DNA from 4 places in the Gottfriedia sp. ABJ_BB2_2 genome. Region 1 is predicted to be linked to each of the others. Evidence: predicted binding sites of a transcription regulator. Region 1 holds the regulator's gene; each other region holds the start of a gene.
The links. The regulator Rex, encoded in region 1, represses fermentation and respiration genes when NADH is low (regulators of the CRP and FNR family bind a similar motif). The targets are predictions, from matches to a motif close to TTGTGAAATATTTCACAA.
Positions count from the first base shown of each region.

Region 2: a site for Rex is predicted at 2,069-2,086, ahead of ACX6U0_RS03680 (L-lactate dehydrogenase). Genes of this name have one in related genera too.
Region 3: a site for Rex is predicted at 1,375-1,392, ahead of qoxA (cytochrome aa3 quinol oxidase subunit II). Genes of this name have one in related genera too.
Region 4: a site for Rex is predicted at 2,652-2,669, ahead of ACX6U0_RS11095 (formate/nitrite transporter family protein). Genes of this name have one in related genera too.

Region 1 is NZ_JBVFKR010000018.1:14,672-18,894, forward strand. Features, by position in the region: gene groL (chaperonin GroEL) at 1-94, opposite strand, end outside; gene groES (co-chaperone GroES) at 153-437, opposite strand; gene ACX6U0_RS20945 (lysostaphin resistance A-like protein) at 716-1,402, shown strand; gene ACX6U0_RS20950 (redox-sensing transcriptional repressor Rex) at 1,437-2,063, opposite strand; gene ACX6U0_RS20955 (ABC transporter ATP-binding protein) at 2,231-4,159, shown strand.
Region 2 is NZ_JBVFKR010000001.1:713,871-718,093, reverse strand. Features, by position in the region: gene ACX6U0_RS03690 (MDR family MFS transporter) at 1-1,163, shown strand, start outside; gene ACX6U0_RS03685 (hypothetical protein) at 1,364-1,819, shown strand; gene ACX6U0_RS03680 (L-lactate dehydrogenase) at 2,221-3,153, shown strand; gene ACX6U0_RS03675 (L-lactate permease) at 3,198-4,223, shown strand, end outside.
Region 3 is NZ_JBVFKR010000002.1:103,954-108,176, reverse strand. Features, by position in the region: gene ACX6U0_RS05555 (arsenic transporter) at 1-204, opposite strand, end outside; gene ACX6U0_RS05550 (DUF1904 family protein) at 469-801, opposite strand; gene qoxA (cytochrome aa3 quinol oxidase subunit II) at 1,641-2,552, shown strand; gene qoxB (cytochrome aa3 quinol oxidase subunit I) at 2,552-4,223, shown strand, end outside.
Region 4 is NZ_JBVFKR010000004.1:25,850-30,072, forward strand. Features, by position in the region: gene gatA (Asp-tRNA(Asn)/Glu-tRNA(Gln) amidotransferase subunit GatA) at 1-321, shown strand, start outside; gene gatB (Asp-tRNA(Asn)/Glu-tRNA(Gln) amidotransferase subunit GatB) at 337-1,767, shown strand; gene ACX6U0_RS11095 (formate/nitrite transporter family protein) at 1,815-2,612, opposite strand; gene ACX6U0_RS11100 (diacylglycerol kinase) at 2,913-3,797, shown strand; gene rlmD (23S rRNA (uracil(1939)-C(5))-methyltransferase RlmD) at 4,085-4,223, shown strand, end outside.

The DNA.
Region 1 (4,223 bases):
GTCCTAATGTTACTTTTACAGCATCAGCTAAAGCATCTACACCACGTAGCATTGCGCGACGTGCTTCTTCACCAAATCTAATGTCCTTTGCCATTAAAATGACCTCCTTAAAATTTTAAAAATTATTTTAATAACCTAAGTATTTTATTTAATTAACCTATAATTGCCAGAATATCGTTTTCGCGAAGTACAAGGTATTCAGTACCAGCATATTTAACTTCAGTACCAGAGTATTTAGAGAAGATGATGCGGTCACCTACAGATACTTCTAAAGCAACGCGCTCGCCGTTTTCAAGTACACGTCCAGTACCTACTGCAACAACTTTGCCCTCTTGTGGCTTTTCTTGTGCACTACCTGGTAATACGATACCGCTAGCAGTTTTTTCTTCAGACTCAACAAGCTCAATTACAACACGATCACCTAGTGGTTTTAACATGTGTAATACCTCCTCAATAATCTAATCATTATTTTTTAGCACTCATTAATATTGAGTGCTAACACAATTATTAGTTTAAATAATATCATGAGATTTTGCAAGTCCGAAGCTAGCACTTTTCTTGTCGAAATTTATTAATTTTAATCAACGTATTTTAAGGAAGTTTAATAAAAATATGTAAATACCTTTTAAGAACCTCCTTAAACGAGTACAATAATGTACATGTTGTTATATAAACCTTTGGGTTATGAAAATATCAACACAAAGGAGTTATCGTTTTGAAAACAAGAGATTTATGGATTTTATTAACGTATGTTTTGATTCAGTATTCAGGATTGTATGGTGTTCGTTTTCTATTAGACAGTAGTTTATACGAAGGTTTGGACAAAGAGACTGCTAAAATCGAAGCAGTTGGTTTATGGGGATGTATTAGTTTTATTACTGGTCTCCTAATTATTTTCATTTTATTAAGAGGTCCGATTTCGATTGGAATAAAAAATCTTTCATTTAGTTTTACGATGAAAATATTAAAATGGGCTTTATTAGGTTATGCTGTCACAATGTTTACTCAAATAGTGTGTAATCTCATTTTAATTTTAGTTTTTGATTTAGATAAAGGGTCAGAAAACACCCAGAACATTATTAATATCGCTAAGCTAAACCCAGCTTTTATCGTCATTCCAAGTTTAATTGCACCGATATTGGAAGAAATCGTATTCCGTCGTATTATTTTTAAAAAGCTATTTGAACGTTTTCCATTTATTGTTTCTGCTAGTATTAGTTCAATTATTTTTGCTTTCATGCACGGCGACTTGCCATTCTTTTTATCTTATTTTCTGATCGGATTTATATTTTGTTATCTATATAAACGAACAAATTCGATTTTAGTCCCAATTTTAACTCATATGTTTATGAACTCATTTGTCGTATTTCAACAAATTAAATTATTTCATTTCATCTATTAAAAAACCCCCATTCGATTGGGGGTTTTTAATTTCCTTATTGTTGTAAGAAGTATGCTAGTGTTTGTAATTCAACAGCCAAGTCAATATGATGTATTCTAATATGTTCCGGAACACTAATACGTGCCGGTGTAAAATTTAAAATACCTCTTATATTTTTACCTTTTAAACGGTCTGCAATCGACTGAGCGACTTGGGCAGGAACAGTTAAAATGACAATTTGAATGTCATCGTTCATTATTTCTTCTAATTTATCAAGATTATAGACTGGAACTCCACCTATTTCTGTTCCAATCTTCATTGGATCGATATCAAACGCCATTTCAATCTTAGTATTATTGTTTTTTATAAAATTATAATGTAAAAATGCGGTTCCTAAATTACCCACACCGATTAACGCTACTTTCATTACTTCGTGTTGGTTAAGCGCTTTCGAGAAAAAAGTTAATAAATAATTTACATTATAGCCATACCCTTTTTTTCCTAAGGCACCAAAATACGAAAAATCTCTTCTAATTGTAGCGGAATCTACTTTTACTGCTTCACTTAACTCTGCTGAAGAAACTCTTTGTTTACCTGATAAAGACAAATTCTTTATAAAACGGTAATATAAAGGTAGACGTTTAGCAGTAGCTTGTGGAATTTTAATTTGTTCCGACTCCATTTTACAATCCCCCACTTACTGTTACTGTAATTCTTTTTACTATATTGTGTAAATAGCCTTCATTTTAGTAATAAAGTACTTGTTCTACTGTAAAATATACACTATATTTATGAATTTTGACAGTAAACAGTTTAATAGATAAAAAATTTTGCAATGAGGTGAATATCTTGATCCTATTACAAGTTAATAATGTCTCCAAATACTTTGGTAGTGACATTATACTTTCAAATATTAAATTAGAAGTTCAGACAAATGATCGAGTAGCAATTGTTGGTCGAAATGGTGCCGGTAAGTCTACTCTTTTAAAAATTATCGCTGGTGAAATATCGTATGATGGCGGCGAATTAATTAAACCAAAAGATGTCACGATTGGATATCTAGCTCAAAACTCTGGATTACAAAGTGATCGCTCTATATGGGAAGAATACTACTCTGTATTCAGCCATTTAGTAGAGATGCAGGATAACATGAGAAAGCTAGAACATAAAATGACCCAAGAAGATGTTTATTCAAATCAAGCAGTTTACGATAAGATTGTAAACGAATATGATCATCTTCAATTTACATTTAAAGAAAATGGTGGATATCAGTTTGAAGCAGATATCCGTTCGATTATTAGTGGTCTTGGCTTTTCAAATGAAGATTATCATACAAAAATATCATCATTAAGTGGTGGCCAGAAAACGAGACTTGCATTAGGTAAGCTATTACTAACAAAACCAGATTTATTAATTCTGGACGAGCCTACGAACCATTTAGACATTGATACGCTTAGCTGGCTTGAACGTTATTTACAATCCTACCCTGGTGCTGTATTAATTGTGTCACATGATCGATATTTTCTTGATCAAGTTGTAAATATCGTTTATGAAATTTCAAACCACAAGCATCAAAGATATGTGGGAAATTATAGTAAGCATTTAGAACTTAAAGCTGCTCAATATGAACAAGATTTAAAGCAATTTGAAAAACAACAAGAACAAATCGCTAAACTCGAAGATTTTGTTCAGAGAAATATCGCACGTGCTTCTACTACTAAAAGAGCTCAAAGCCGTAGAAAGCAACTAGATCGAATGGTCAGAGTGGATAAACCACAAGGAGATGAGTCTTCTGCCAATTTTTCATTTACAATTGAAAAACAAAGTGGAAATGATGTACTTAACGTGAAAGACCTTTTCATTGGTTACGACCGTGTACCGACTATCGATCAATCAATGCAATTTGTTCTAAATCGTGGGGATAGTGTTGCCCTTGTAGGTCCGAATGGAGTTGGAAAATCTACATTACTTAAAACGATCATTGGAGATTTAGAAAAGCTACAAGGCAGTATAGATTTCGGAGCAAATGTTTTTATCGGTTACTACGACCAAGAGCAAGCTAAATTAACGTCAAACAAAAGAGTACTTGATGAGTTATGGGATGAATATCCATTAAAAGCTGAACAAGAAATTAGAACAATCTTAGGTAACTTTTTATTCTCTGGGGACGACGTTACGAAAAATGTCTCGTCTTTAAGTGGTGGAGAGAAAGCTAGATTGGCTCTTGCAAAGCTTATGATGAAAAAAGCAAACTTCTTAATTCTGGATGAGCCAACGAATCACTTAGATTTAGATAGTAAGGAAGTATTAGAGAATGCTCTTTTAGATTATCCAGGAACGATTTTATTTGTATCCCATGATCGATACTTTATGAACAGGTTATCCACAAAAACATTTGAACTTGCAAAAGAAGGTTTAACTCCTTACCTAGGCGACTATGATTATTATTTATTCAAGAAAAATGAAGCTTATGAAAAGGAACTGGCTGAAAAGGAAAACTCCGAAAATCAGATTCGTCAAACTAATCAGCAACCAATTTCAGATTATCAACAGGATAAAGAGTTAAAGAAAAAGCTACGCCAAACACAACGTCGTATAGAAGAGATTGAAAGTAGTATTTCAAGTATCGAAAAAGAAATTGAACAAATCGAACTTGAACTATGTAAACCAGAAGTTTACGGAGATTTTCAACTCGTTCAAGAGCTAACCATTAAGAAAAATGATTATGAATCAAATTTAATGTCTCTGATGGAAGAATGGGAGAACTTACAAGAATAAACAAAGAACGGATTCGCAAAAAGCGATCCGTTTTTTATTTATCTACATGATTATCCACAAAGAA
Region 2 (4,223 bases), on a different contig from region 1:
TTGGTGTGAAATTAGCTGGTTTACTTTTACTAGTAAATGTATTTATTGGGATCGCAATGAACTTTTTCGGAGGTTATTTTTCAGATCAATTCGGTCGAAAAAAAACAATGGTCTTTGCAGAAACTTTAAGATTATTTGCTTTCATAGCAATGATGTTCTGTAATTCTCCTTGGTTTTTTTCTCCGATTATTACATTTTTCATGATGACGATTAATAGTATTTGTTGGGGATTAGCAGGGCCTGCAAATCAAGCTATGCTAATTGATGTTAGTAAACCCGAAGAACGAAAACTGATGTATTCTATTATGTATTGGTCAAATAATTTATCTATTGCAATTGGTGGAATAATGGGTGGTTTTTTATTCAAAACGTATTTATTTGAACTTTTATTAGCTCTTTCAATTGCCTCATTCATTACGTGGTTTTTAATTACATTTTTCGTTGATGAGAGTATGAAAACGCAGCAATCAGAGATGAAAACAATTAGACTACATGTGAATAAAATGCTTTCGAATTATCGGGATGTATTCCAAGATAGGCTCTTTATTCTTTATGTTTTAGCTGGTTTACTAGTCCTTTCAATGGAATTTCAATTAACAAATTATATTAGTATTCGAATTACAAATGAATTCCAAACTCAGCAATTGATGAATTGGCATTTTGGAGGGATCGAAATGATTGGATTCCTACGAACTGAAAATACAATTCTCGTAGTGATTATGGCATTATTTGCTACAAAAATTGTAAAGAAAATGAATGATCAGCAAACACTTATCTGGAGCTGCGTAGTATTTGTATTTGGTTACGCAATTATCTCGTATAGTAATTCAATTTGGTTATTATTTGCTGCGATGTTTGTAGCAACAGTAGCAGAAGTATTACGTGTCCCTGTGCAACAAAATTATATGGCGCACTTACCTTTAGAAGAAACAAGAAGTTCATATATGGCTGTTGCTGGTTTAACCTTTAATTTAGCAATGTTAATCTGTTCGATTACAGTTGCAATCAGTGCCTTTTTATCAAGTATTGCAACATCGGTCTTTTTAACAAGTTTAGGGGTTATTGGTATCATTATTTTTGTTCGAATCATCCCAGCATTAGAGCGACGTGTAAATGGAGAAACAATATATGTTCCAAGTAAGTCAGTCGAGAACAATGCGTAATATGATAATTTGAAGTTTAATGTTTCAGAGTTGCTATAGGCAACTCTTTTTTTTGAATGTTTTTAAAGGGAAAAGTACGGAGAGTTGAAATTGGAAAGTAGGTTAACTGAGTATTTGTCGTATTTTAGGAGGGGAAAAAATCTAAAAAAATCATTTTAACGTGACTTAAATATGTTAAAATATGGAAAAAGGTTAAAGGTGTGAGGGGATTGAAAGAATTGAGATACATAACAATTAATTCACTATTACTGCTGGCAATTGTACCACTTTCTTTAGTTGGTTATTATTTTGCAGTGTACAATGAATCTTTATTTTTTATTTATGAATGGGTCCTTTCAATAATTGTAGTTGGTATTTTCATCTTATCAATTATAGGGATTGTAAAAATTCAGAGTAAATTAAAATGGATTTCAATCTCGATTCTTGCGTTTATGATTCAATTTTCAGTTCTTAGTTTATTTTTAGGACCTTTTACAAAATATCCTTTATTTACACTGTATTATTTGATTGCTGCGATTGCTTTTGTTCTATTTATTTTAGCAATTAGAAAAGTTGACAAATTTAGATACATCCCAATAATTTTTACGGTTTTATCAATTATATTAACGCTTTATATGATATTGCTAAATAATTTATGGGGTAAAGATTTAAGCTAATTGGCATAAAGTTCTTTATGAATGAAAAGCTACTCTTGTAGCTTTATTTTTTTTGTTGATCATTTTATTGCAAAATGTGTAAGAGAAATAATAAATAGAATGATTAATCTTTCTAACTTAAGTACAATAGTTGAAACATAAATCGAGATTTTGAAGCGGATAGTCTAAATTGAGTATTGAATTACATTTTTTTCCATATTTTACAATATTTAAAGATTGTATAAGGAGTAATTAAGGAATACAATCAAGTTGTGAAAAGTTTCACATACTAAAGTCGACAGGGTATATCATTTGCAAATTTTTTTAGTTGTTTATGTGAAAATAATCACAAAGTTTAGAAAGGCATTTAAAAAAGTCTTATGTGGAATTTTTAACAAATAATTAGATAGGAGACAAACAACATGAAGATAACACTAGGCAATAAAGTAGTTTTAATTGGAACAGGTGCAGTGGGATCTAGTTATGCTTATGCTCTTATGAATCAGGGAATATGTGATGAATTAGTTTTAGTAGATTTAAATGAAGAAAAGGCTAAAGGTGATGTGATGGATTTGGACCATGGTATCGTTTATGCACCAAGTCCAATTAATATAAAATTTGGTTCATATGAGGAATGTGAGGATGCTGCAATTGTTGTGATTTGTGCCGGTGCTGCACAAAAGCCTGGTGAAACTAGATTAGACCTAGTTAGTAAGAATGTAAAAATATTTGAAGTAGTCGTAGAGAAAATCATGGATTCTGGATTTAATGGAATCTTATTAGTAGCAACAAACCCAGTCGATATTTTATCTTATGCAACTTGGAAATTCTCTGGTCTTCCTAAAGAAAGGGTAATAGGTTCTGGAACAGTTTTAGATTCAGCAAGATTTCGTTATCTTTTAGGTAAAGAATTTGATACTGCGCCTAGTAGTGTACATGGTTATATTATCGGTGAACATGGCGATTCTCAAGTGCCAGTTTGGAGTTTAGCAAATATCTCAGGTACAATGTTAGCTCCACAATTATCAGACGATCGAAAAATAGAGTTAGCAATTCAAGTAAGAGATGCTGCTTACAAAATCATCGAGTCAAAAGGTGCAACCTATTATGGAATTGCAATGGGATTAGCAAGAATTACTAAGGCAATATTGAAGAATGAAAATGTAGTGTTACCTGTAGGTGCACTGTTAGATGGTGAATATGGTCAAAAAGATGTTTATATTGGCGTACCTTCTGTCATAGACCGAAGAGGTATAAGAAATATAGTAGAACTTTCTTTAGATACAAGTGAATATGAAAAGCTCTTCAAGTCAATAAAAACACTTAAAGATATTCAAACACAAATATGGAAATAATTAAAATCAAAAATCACAAATTGTTATTTTGAGGAGCATAAATTATGTTAGTAGATGATTTTAATCCATTCAATAATCTTGGCATTTCAGCATTAGTTGCAGCCATTCCAATTTTTTTATTCCTTCTATGTTTGACTGTTTTTAAAATGAAGGGTATTTACGCTGCATTAATAAATTTATTGATAACCTTCCTGATTGTTCTTTTCTTCTTTAAATTACCAATCGGAGAATCAATTGGCAGTATAATACAAGGGACAATACAAGGAATATGGCCAATTGGCTATATTATTGTGATGGCAGTGTGGTTATATAAAATAACCGTACAATCAGGTAAATTTGATATTTTGCGTGGGAGTATTGTCGGTATATCCCAAGACCAACGGATTCAGTTTTTAATAATAGGATTTTGTTTTAACGCTTTTCTTGAGGGAGCAGCCGGTTTTGGTGTACCAATTGCAATTTGTTCTGTCTTATTAGTTTCAGTAGGATTCAAACCTTTACAGGCTGCGATGCTTTGCCTAATAGCAAATGGAGCTTCAGGAGCTTTTGGAGCAATTGGTATTCCTGTGGGAATTATAGACACATTTGGTTTAGAAGGTAATGTAACTTCTATGAAAGTTTCAATGATGACTGCTTTAACTTTACCTATTATTAATTTTACGATACCGTTTCTATTAATTTGGTTAATTGATGGTATAAAGGGAATAAAAGAAGTATTACCAGCGATTTTAGTAACTTCAATAACGTATACAATATCCCAGGCATTTATGACAATTTTTATTGGACCAGAATTAGCAGATATCATACCTGCATTGTTAACAATGGGCTTATTGGCACTATTTTCAAAAAAATGGCAACCTAAAAATATTTATTTAATGAATGGTAAATCATTCAAATATGAAAATATTTCCAAAAAAGATATTTTGAAAGCTTGGTCTCCATTTTACTTATTAACACTATTTGTTTTATTATGGAGTTTAAAATCATTTAAAGCATTATTTGTTGAAGGTGCAATTTTTGCATCAAGTGTTCTTAAATTTATCATTCCTGGATCTTCTATAAATGTAAGT
Region 3 (4,223 bases), on a different contig from region 1:
AATTGTTGCAATGATGGTAATTGATGCTCCGCCAATTTTACTAATGATATCAAGTAGGTCATTACCAGTTACAATTCCTGTTGCTAAAATGATCAACGCTCCAATTGTTGCAGGCCATGCTTCATTCATTCCTTTTGGCCTCCAAAATATGACTGCCATCGTCATGATAAATACAAAAGCAGTCACTACAATTTCATAATTCATTTTTATTCACCTTTCTTTACTCGGTAGTTTTGTTTTGACACCTACTTGTCCGATTAATATACTAATATTCAATTTTAGCAATCTGGTACTTAGTTACTTGTCTAATTTTCAAAGATTGTATGTTTGTCCAGATAGTATAAATACCTCATAAAGATACATGTCTATTGTGTGAAATGCCTAGAAAAACTGTAAAAAACACAAAAACCAGACTAGTCAGATAGGCTAGTCTGGTTTTTGATGATTTTATATCGAAATACTATTTAATTAATCAAAACATCTTTTTCCGTTTACATAGTAACTGTCTTCCCGAAATGTAGAAAATGCAATTTCAAATTCAGGTATTTTTAAAGTTTGGATATATTTTGCGATAGCTGCTGAAAAAAGATCTCTCGTTTCTAGACCTCTTTCAAACCATTTTACTTCAATAAATGGGAAAGTTTCTATGACTTTACCATCGAATATTGAAGTAGAATGAAGACATTCAAGAATAAAGTTATCGGTTCCACACTCACATATTTCTGCTAATTCATCTACTAAAGGTTTGCTAATTTGGCAAATATCATCTACGTTAAATCCTCTAAATAATAGTTGGGGCATAGTCATACTCCTTATTTTTTATATTGAATTCATTATAACGAAAAAAAGTAATGAAAAGCTAATGCTTTAAATGAAATTGTATTTTGTGGTGTCTAGATCGAAACAAAATTGCCCGCAGGAGTTTGGATTTTCTTCAGTTATCGACACTGTGTTAATTGAATATACAAAATCAATCTCTATATAAAAGTAGATTTATAAAAGAAAAAACATAATTGCTATTGATAATCATTTTCAATTATGTTATTCTAATCTCGTAAAGAAGTTTTAAGTATAAGCCATTGTTTTTTTATGTTCTTAGATTGGATTCAAATTTTGGATCCAATCCTAGAGCCCCCCAAACCCTATAGAAGAGGAAAATGTGCTAGGACATCTATTTTCCTCTTCACCCTATATGCCTGTACAAAAACGCAGATAATCTGCGTTTTTTTTATTTGCAGAATTTTAAGTTCGATTTTGAAGAAAAGTCATCATCATTAAATTTGTCTAAATATTATACTAATTTATTGTTTTTAAGCTCTTAAACTTTAGAATAAAAATTTAATGTGAATCTAATATTTGTCTAAAATGTGAACGTTGTGAAAAAGGTAACATAATGGTTGAACACTTGATATATATAGGATTAAGAAGGTTTTCGTTGAAAGGAAATATGTCTAAAATGTGAACTCTTATTTTTTAGGTTTAAATTGCTAATTAATTGTTTGTTTTTTTATTTAAAGTATTTTACTATAACTGTGGATATTGTTTGTCATTACAGTGACAATTTATAAACATACTTAATTAGAATTCTATTTTAGAATCGTTTTTGAACTTTTACTTAATTTAGAGGAAGGAAGAATGAAATGAAAAAATTTCTAATGAGCATCATGGTTATGATGGTTGCGGTCATTATGGGTGCTTGTGAAAAAATAGCCGTTCTTGATCCAAAAGGACCTGTTGCAAAAACACAAGCAGATACAATTATTTTTTCGATGTTGATGATGTTAGGGGTATTATTAGTCGTTTATATTCTATTTATTGTCATTATTAATAAATATCGTGCTAGTAAACTACCAGAAGATTATGAGCCTCCTCATGAAGAAGGAAGTAAGTGGCTTGAAATTATTTGGACAGTTATTCCAGTCGTAATCGTAACTATCTTATCAGTTGTAACCGTTAAAACTACAACGGCTGTAGAGTCGGTACCAAAAGGACATGAAAATGATAAAACACTTGTCATTTATGCTAGTTCATCAAACTGGAAATGGCACTTCTCATATCCAGAACAAGGAATTGAAACAGTCAACTATGTGAATATTCCTACAAACAGACATGTAGAATTCCGTTTATATTCTTTCGGACCAATCACAAGTTTCTGGGTACCACAACTAGGTGGTCAAAAATATGCAATGAGTGATATGGTTACAAAATTGAATTTTGTTGCTTCTAGTGAAGGTTCATTCATAGGGAAAAATAGTAACTTCAATGGAGAAGGCTTTGCTGGGATGGAATTCGAAGTATTAGCAATGAGCGATAATGAATTTAATAGCTGGGTTACTGATGTAAAGGAAACAGCACCTGCGCTAACAGAAAAAGAGTTTGATAAATTACTAGAAATAGAACATTTAGGTAGAAAAACATATACTTCTACTCATTTAGAATTTAGACCAGCTCCAGAAGGTGAAAATGCTGGCCATCATCATGGTTCATCAGATAGTGAAAGTGGTACACATGACCACCACGAGATGGATATGGACATGGAGGGGGATAAATAATGGGTTTCAAATGGGATCACTTTTTTGTAACAGGTGAACCAATGATCTATGGAGCAATGGTGAGTATTGTTTTAGTATCACTTGCTATTGTAATTGGTTTAACCAAATTTAAAAAATGGGGTTATTTATGGACTGAATGGTTAACAACAGTTGATCATAAGCGTATTGGTGTTATGTATATATTATGTGCACTATTAATGCTATTCCGTGGTGGAGTTGATGCATTATTAATGCGAGCTCAACTTGCGGGTCCAGATTTAAAAATTTTAGATGCTCAACATTATAATGAGATTTTTACAACACATGGTCTTATTATGATTCTTTTTATGGCAATGCCGTTCATTATCGGTTTAATGAACATTGTGATTCCTCTACAAATTGGGGCAAGAGACGTAGCATTTCCATATTTAAATGCAGTTAGCTTTTGGTTATTCTTTGCCGGAGCAATGTTATTAAATGTAAGTTTCATCATCGGTGGTTCACCAGATGCAGGTTGGACAGCATATTTCCCATTAGCGGGTAAAGAATTTAGCCCTGGTGTTGGAAATAACTATTATGCAATTGCACTTCAAATAGCTGGTTTAGGTACATTAATGACCGGTATTAACTTTATTGTAACAATCTTAAAAATGCGTGCACCAGGTATGACATTAATGAAAATGCCAATGTTTACTTGGAGTATCTTAATCACAAACGTTATTATTTTATTCGCATTCCCAGTATTAACAGTGGCTCTTGCTTTGATGATGTTTGATCGTATGTTTGGAGCTCAATTCTTTACAATGGCGAATGGCGGAATGGATATGCTTTGGGCGAACTTGTTCTGGATTTGGGGACATCCTGAAGTATATATCGTAATTCTTCCAGCATTCGGTATTTATAGTGAAATTATTTCAACCTTCTCTAGAAAAAATCTATATGGATACAAGAGCATGGTTGTTAGTATGATAGCAATTTCAGCGTTAAGCTTCGTTGTATGGGTTCACCATTTCTATACAATGGGTCAAGGCGCAATGGTTAATGGTTTCTTTAGTATTACAACAATGGCAATTAGTATACCTACGGGTGTGAAAATATTTAACTGGCTGTTCACAATGAGAAAAGGTAAAATCGAGTTTACTGTTCCGATGTTATACGCATTAGCCTTTATTCCAATCTTTACAATTGGTGGGGTAACGGGCGTTATGCTTGCAATGGCAAGTGCGGATTATCAATATCATAATACGATGTTCCTAGTAGCGCATTTCCATTATGTATTAATCCCAGGTACTGTATTTGCGGTAATTGCTGGATTCTACTATTGGTTCCCAAAAGTATTTGGATTTAAATTAGATGAAAAAATCGGTAAGATTACGTTCTGGTTTATTACGATTAGCTTTAACGTTACATTCTTCCCATTATTCATATTAGGATTAAAGGGTATGACTCGTCGTACGTTTACTTATAGTGCAGAGTCAGGTTTTGGTCCATTAAATCTAGTTGCAACAATCGGCTCAGTTGGATTAGCAATCGGATTTATCTTACTTGTTTACAATATTTATTACAGTGTACGTTATGCACCAAGAGAAACAAACGGAGATCCATGGAATGCTAGAACATTAGAATGGTCTACAAGTAGTCCAATCGCTCCTTATAATTTTGCTGTTATTCCAACAATCGATTCATTAGATC
Region 4 (4,223 bases), on a different contig from region 1:
CAAGTTCGTACTTTAATCAAAGAAGATTTTGAGAAAGTATTTGAAAACTATGATGTAATTATTGGTCCTACAACACCAACTCCTGCTTTTAAAGTTGGCGAAAAAGTAAGCGACCCTATGACGATGTACGCAAATGATATTTTAACAATTCCAATTAACTTAGCTGGTGTTCCTGCCATTTCGATTCCTTGTGGTTTCCATGAAGGTCTACCTTTAGGTTTACAAATTATTGGTAAGCATTTCGATGAGTCTACGATTTACAGAGTTGCACATGCATACGAGCAAGCAACTGATTTTACAAAGCAAAGACCACAACTGTAAGGAGGCGCGGGAAAGATGAATTTTGAAACGATAATTGGTTTAGAAGTACACGTAGAATTAAAAACAAAATCAAAAATCTTCTCACCAAGCCCTAATGCGTTTGGTGCAGATCCAAATACAAACACAGGCGTAATTGACCTAGGCTATCCTGGCGTATTACCTGTGTTAAATGAAGAAGCTGTAAACTATGGCATGAAAGCTGCAATGGCTTTAAATTGCGAAATAGCGACAGAAACAAAATTTGATCGTAAAAACTATTTCTATCCGGATAACCCAAAAGCTTACCAAATTTCTCAGTTTGATAAGCCAATCGGTGAAAATGGATGGATTGAAATTGAAGTTGGTGGCAAGAAGAAACGTATTGGTATTACTCGAGTTCACTTAGAAGAAGATGCGGGTAAATTAAACCATACTGATGAAGGTTATTCATTAGTAGACTTTAACCGTCAAGGTACGCCTTTAATTGAAATCGTATCTGAGCCAGATATCCGTACTCCTGAAGAAGCTTATGCATATTTAGAAAAATTGAAAGCAATCATTCAATTTACAGGTGTTTCTGACGTGAAAATGGAAGAAGGATCACTTCGTTGTGATGCAAATATTTCTTTACGTCCGTTCGGTCAAGAAGAGTTTGGTACAAAAGCAGAGTTAAAAAACTTAAACTCATTTGCTTTCGTTCAAAAAGGACTTGAGCATGAGCAAATCCGTCAAGAAAAGGTTCTTCTATCTGGAGGAATTATCCAACAAGAAACACGTCGTTATGATGAATCAACAAAAACGACAATCTTAATGCGTGTAAAAGAAGGTTCAGATGATTACCGTTATTTCCCTGAGCCGGATCTAGTTGAACTTTATATCGATGATGAGTGGAAAGAAAGAGTGAGAAATAGCATTCCTGAACTTCCAGATGCTCGTCAAAAACGTTATGTTGAGCAATTAGGATTACCAGCATATGATGCAATGGTTCTAACTTTAACAAAAGAAATGTCTGATTTCTTTGATGCAACTGTAACGAACGGAGCAGATGCAAAGTTAGCTTCTAACTGGTTAATGGGTGAAGTATCTGCCTACCTAAATAAATCACAAAAAGAATTACGCGATGTTGCATTAACACCTGAAAACCTATCTAGCCTAGTGAAATTAATTTCTGACGGAACAATTTCGTCAAAAATAGCGAAAAAAGTATTCACTGAGTTAATTGAAAAAGGTGGAGACCCTAACGAAATCGTTAAATCACAAGGCTTAGTTCAGCTATCTGATGAAGGCGCACTTCGTAAAATCGTAATCGAAACATTGGATGCAAATCCTCAATCTATTGAAGACTTTAAAAATGGTAAAGATCGTGCGATTGGCTTCCTTGTTGGTCAAATGATGAAAGCGACCAAGGGACAAGCAAATCCACCATTATTAAATAAAATTCTGATGGAAGAAATTCAAAAACGCTAATTGAAGTCTTCCGAAAACAAAAACTACGAGTGAAAACTCGTAGTTTTTTATTTTGAAAACTTTTCATTTTGATCTAAAAAAGGTTTATTTATATAGAAATAAAAGAAAGCCATTAAAATACTCCCACCGATGATATTCCCTATTGTTACTGGTATGAGGTTATGAATTACACCATTAAATGAAATTGTTTCTGGATGATCAATGACTAGGGCGATCGCAAACGTACACATATTTGCGATACTGTGCTCGTAACCGGAAATGAAAAAACAAAATACAAGTAATAGCATAGTCATTATTTTTGAAATATCTTCTTTTAATGTCATCGGAATAAAGAATGCTAAGCAAACTAACCAATTACATAAGATCCCTCTAAAAAATAGTTGGCTAGTTGGGACGTGCATCTTTTTTTCGACCACACTGAGTAAATAACTGTTAACGCTAGCATCATTATATAGCCCTGTTAGATGGATTAATAATGCAAAGCAAGCTGCCCCTATTATATTACCAATATAGGATAGCCCCCATAATGTTAACACTTCAGACCACTTCATTTTTTTCCTAATAGCAGAATATGTAAAATAAAAAGTATTTCCAGTAAAGAGGTCACCACCACCATACGCTATTAACAGAATAGCCACGCCAAATGTAATTGCTGCCATGGGATATGCGAATGGGGAATGAACAATATAAAAATAGTTACCGGACTTAAAAGCCACTATAACTCCGAATCCAATAAACATGCTTGCCATACTAGCTCTCATCAGGTATCTGATCACGCTATTTCTATATACAGTTAATTTTTTTGATGCTAAATATTCAACCTGTTCTAATGAGTGTTTTTCCATTAAGTCATACCGTTCCTTTTGAACTTGATTTATTTTGTAATATTAAAAATTACACATGTTAGTATTAAGTTGTTCAAAAACATATAAAATATATCAATGAAAAACTATTTGATAACCAAAGGGTGTTGCAAGGTCATTCGGCAACAACAAAAAATACTTAGTTAGAATCAATATCTTTTTATGCGTTTGAATAGGGATTAGAAAGGTAAAAATAGTTAGAGAAATGGAAAAAGTTTACTACAAAAACGTTTTAGGTTACGATAGAGGGTAGAGGACTTAAATAAAAAAGTAGGATGGTTAATGATGAAGCGAGCAAGAATTATCTACAACCCTACTTCTGGTCGTGAAATTTTTAAGAAAAAGCTTCCTGAAGTGTTACAAAAATTCGAACAGGCTGGATATGAAACTTCTTGCCATGCAACAACAGGCGCAGGTGATGCGACAATTGCAGCACGAGAAGCATGTGAGCGAAAATTTGATCTAGTAGTAGCCTGTGGTGGGGATGGAACACTAAATGAAGTCATTAGTGGTTTGGCAGAACAAGAGTATCGACCAAAGCTAGGACTAATCCCAGTTGGGACAACAAATGATTTTGCTAGAGCAATTGGTGTAAATGTGTCAATTATGGAAGCAGCAGATGTCATAACTAAAGGAAATACAATTCCGTTAGACATAGGAAGAGTAAATGATAAATACTTTGTTAACATACTAGCTGCAGGTAAAATAACAGAACTAACTTATGAAGTACCTAGTAAATTAAAGACAGTACTAGGGCAACTCGCTTATTATTTAAAAGGTATCGAAATGCTACCAAGAGTGAAACCTACTCGTTTAAGAATTGAGTATGATGGAAAAGTATTTGATGAAGAAGCCTTTTTATTCTTATTATCAAACACAAACTCTGTAGGCGGTTTTGAAAAAATTGCTCCAGAAGCAAGTATAAATGATGGTCAATTTGACTTACTTGTTCTAAAGAAATCGAATATAGCTGAAATTATTCGAGTTTGTGCACAATTATTACGTGGACAGCATGTACACAATGATCATGTTCTTTATACTAGAGCTAGTCATTTGAAATTCACTTCAGATGATAAATTACTTCTAAATATTGATGGTGAATACGGTGGAGATACGCCATGTACGGTAGATATGTTGTATAATCACTTAGAGATTTTCGTACCATAATAAGCAATAAATAGTAAAAATAACCACGGTAGTTTCGTGGTTATTTCAGTTTGAAGAGAAAGTACAAAAACTTAGAGATTCAGACTGACTGAAAACGCTTGTCTTTTGAGGCGTAAAGCTAGATGAGGAGCGGAATTACCTTTGACGGTAATGAGCACCGCAAGCAGGCGAAGCAACGAAGAAAGCGAGCGTTTGGCTGGCGGTCTGAAGTAACCACGGTAGTTTCGTGGTTATTTGTTTTGTATAATAGTTATTTGGAATAAGTATTTGAAAGGTAGGTAAGGGACTTGTCGAAAAGAGTGTTACCTGTAGAAAAGAATCAATTTTATGATGTTGAATTTATTGATTTAACGCATGAAGGACATGGAGTAGCTAAGGTAGAAGGATATCCAATATTTGTACCAAATGCTCTTCCAGGTGAAAAAG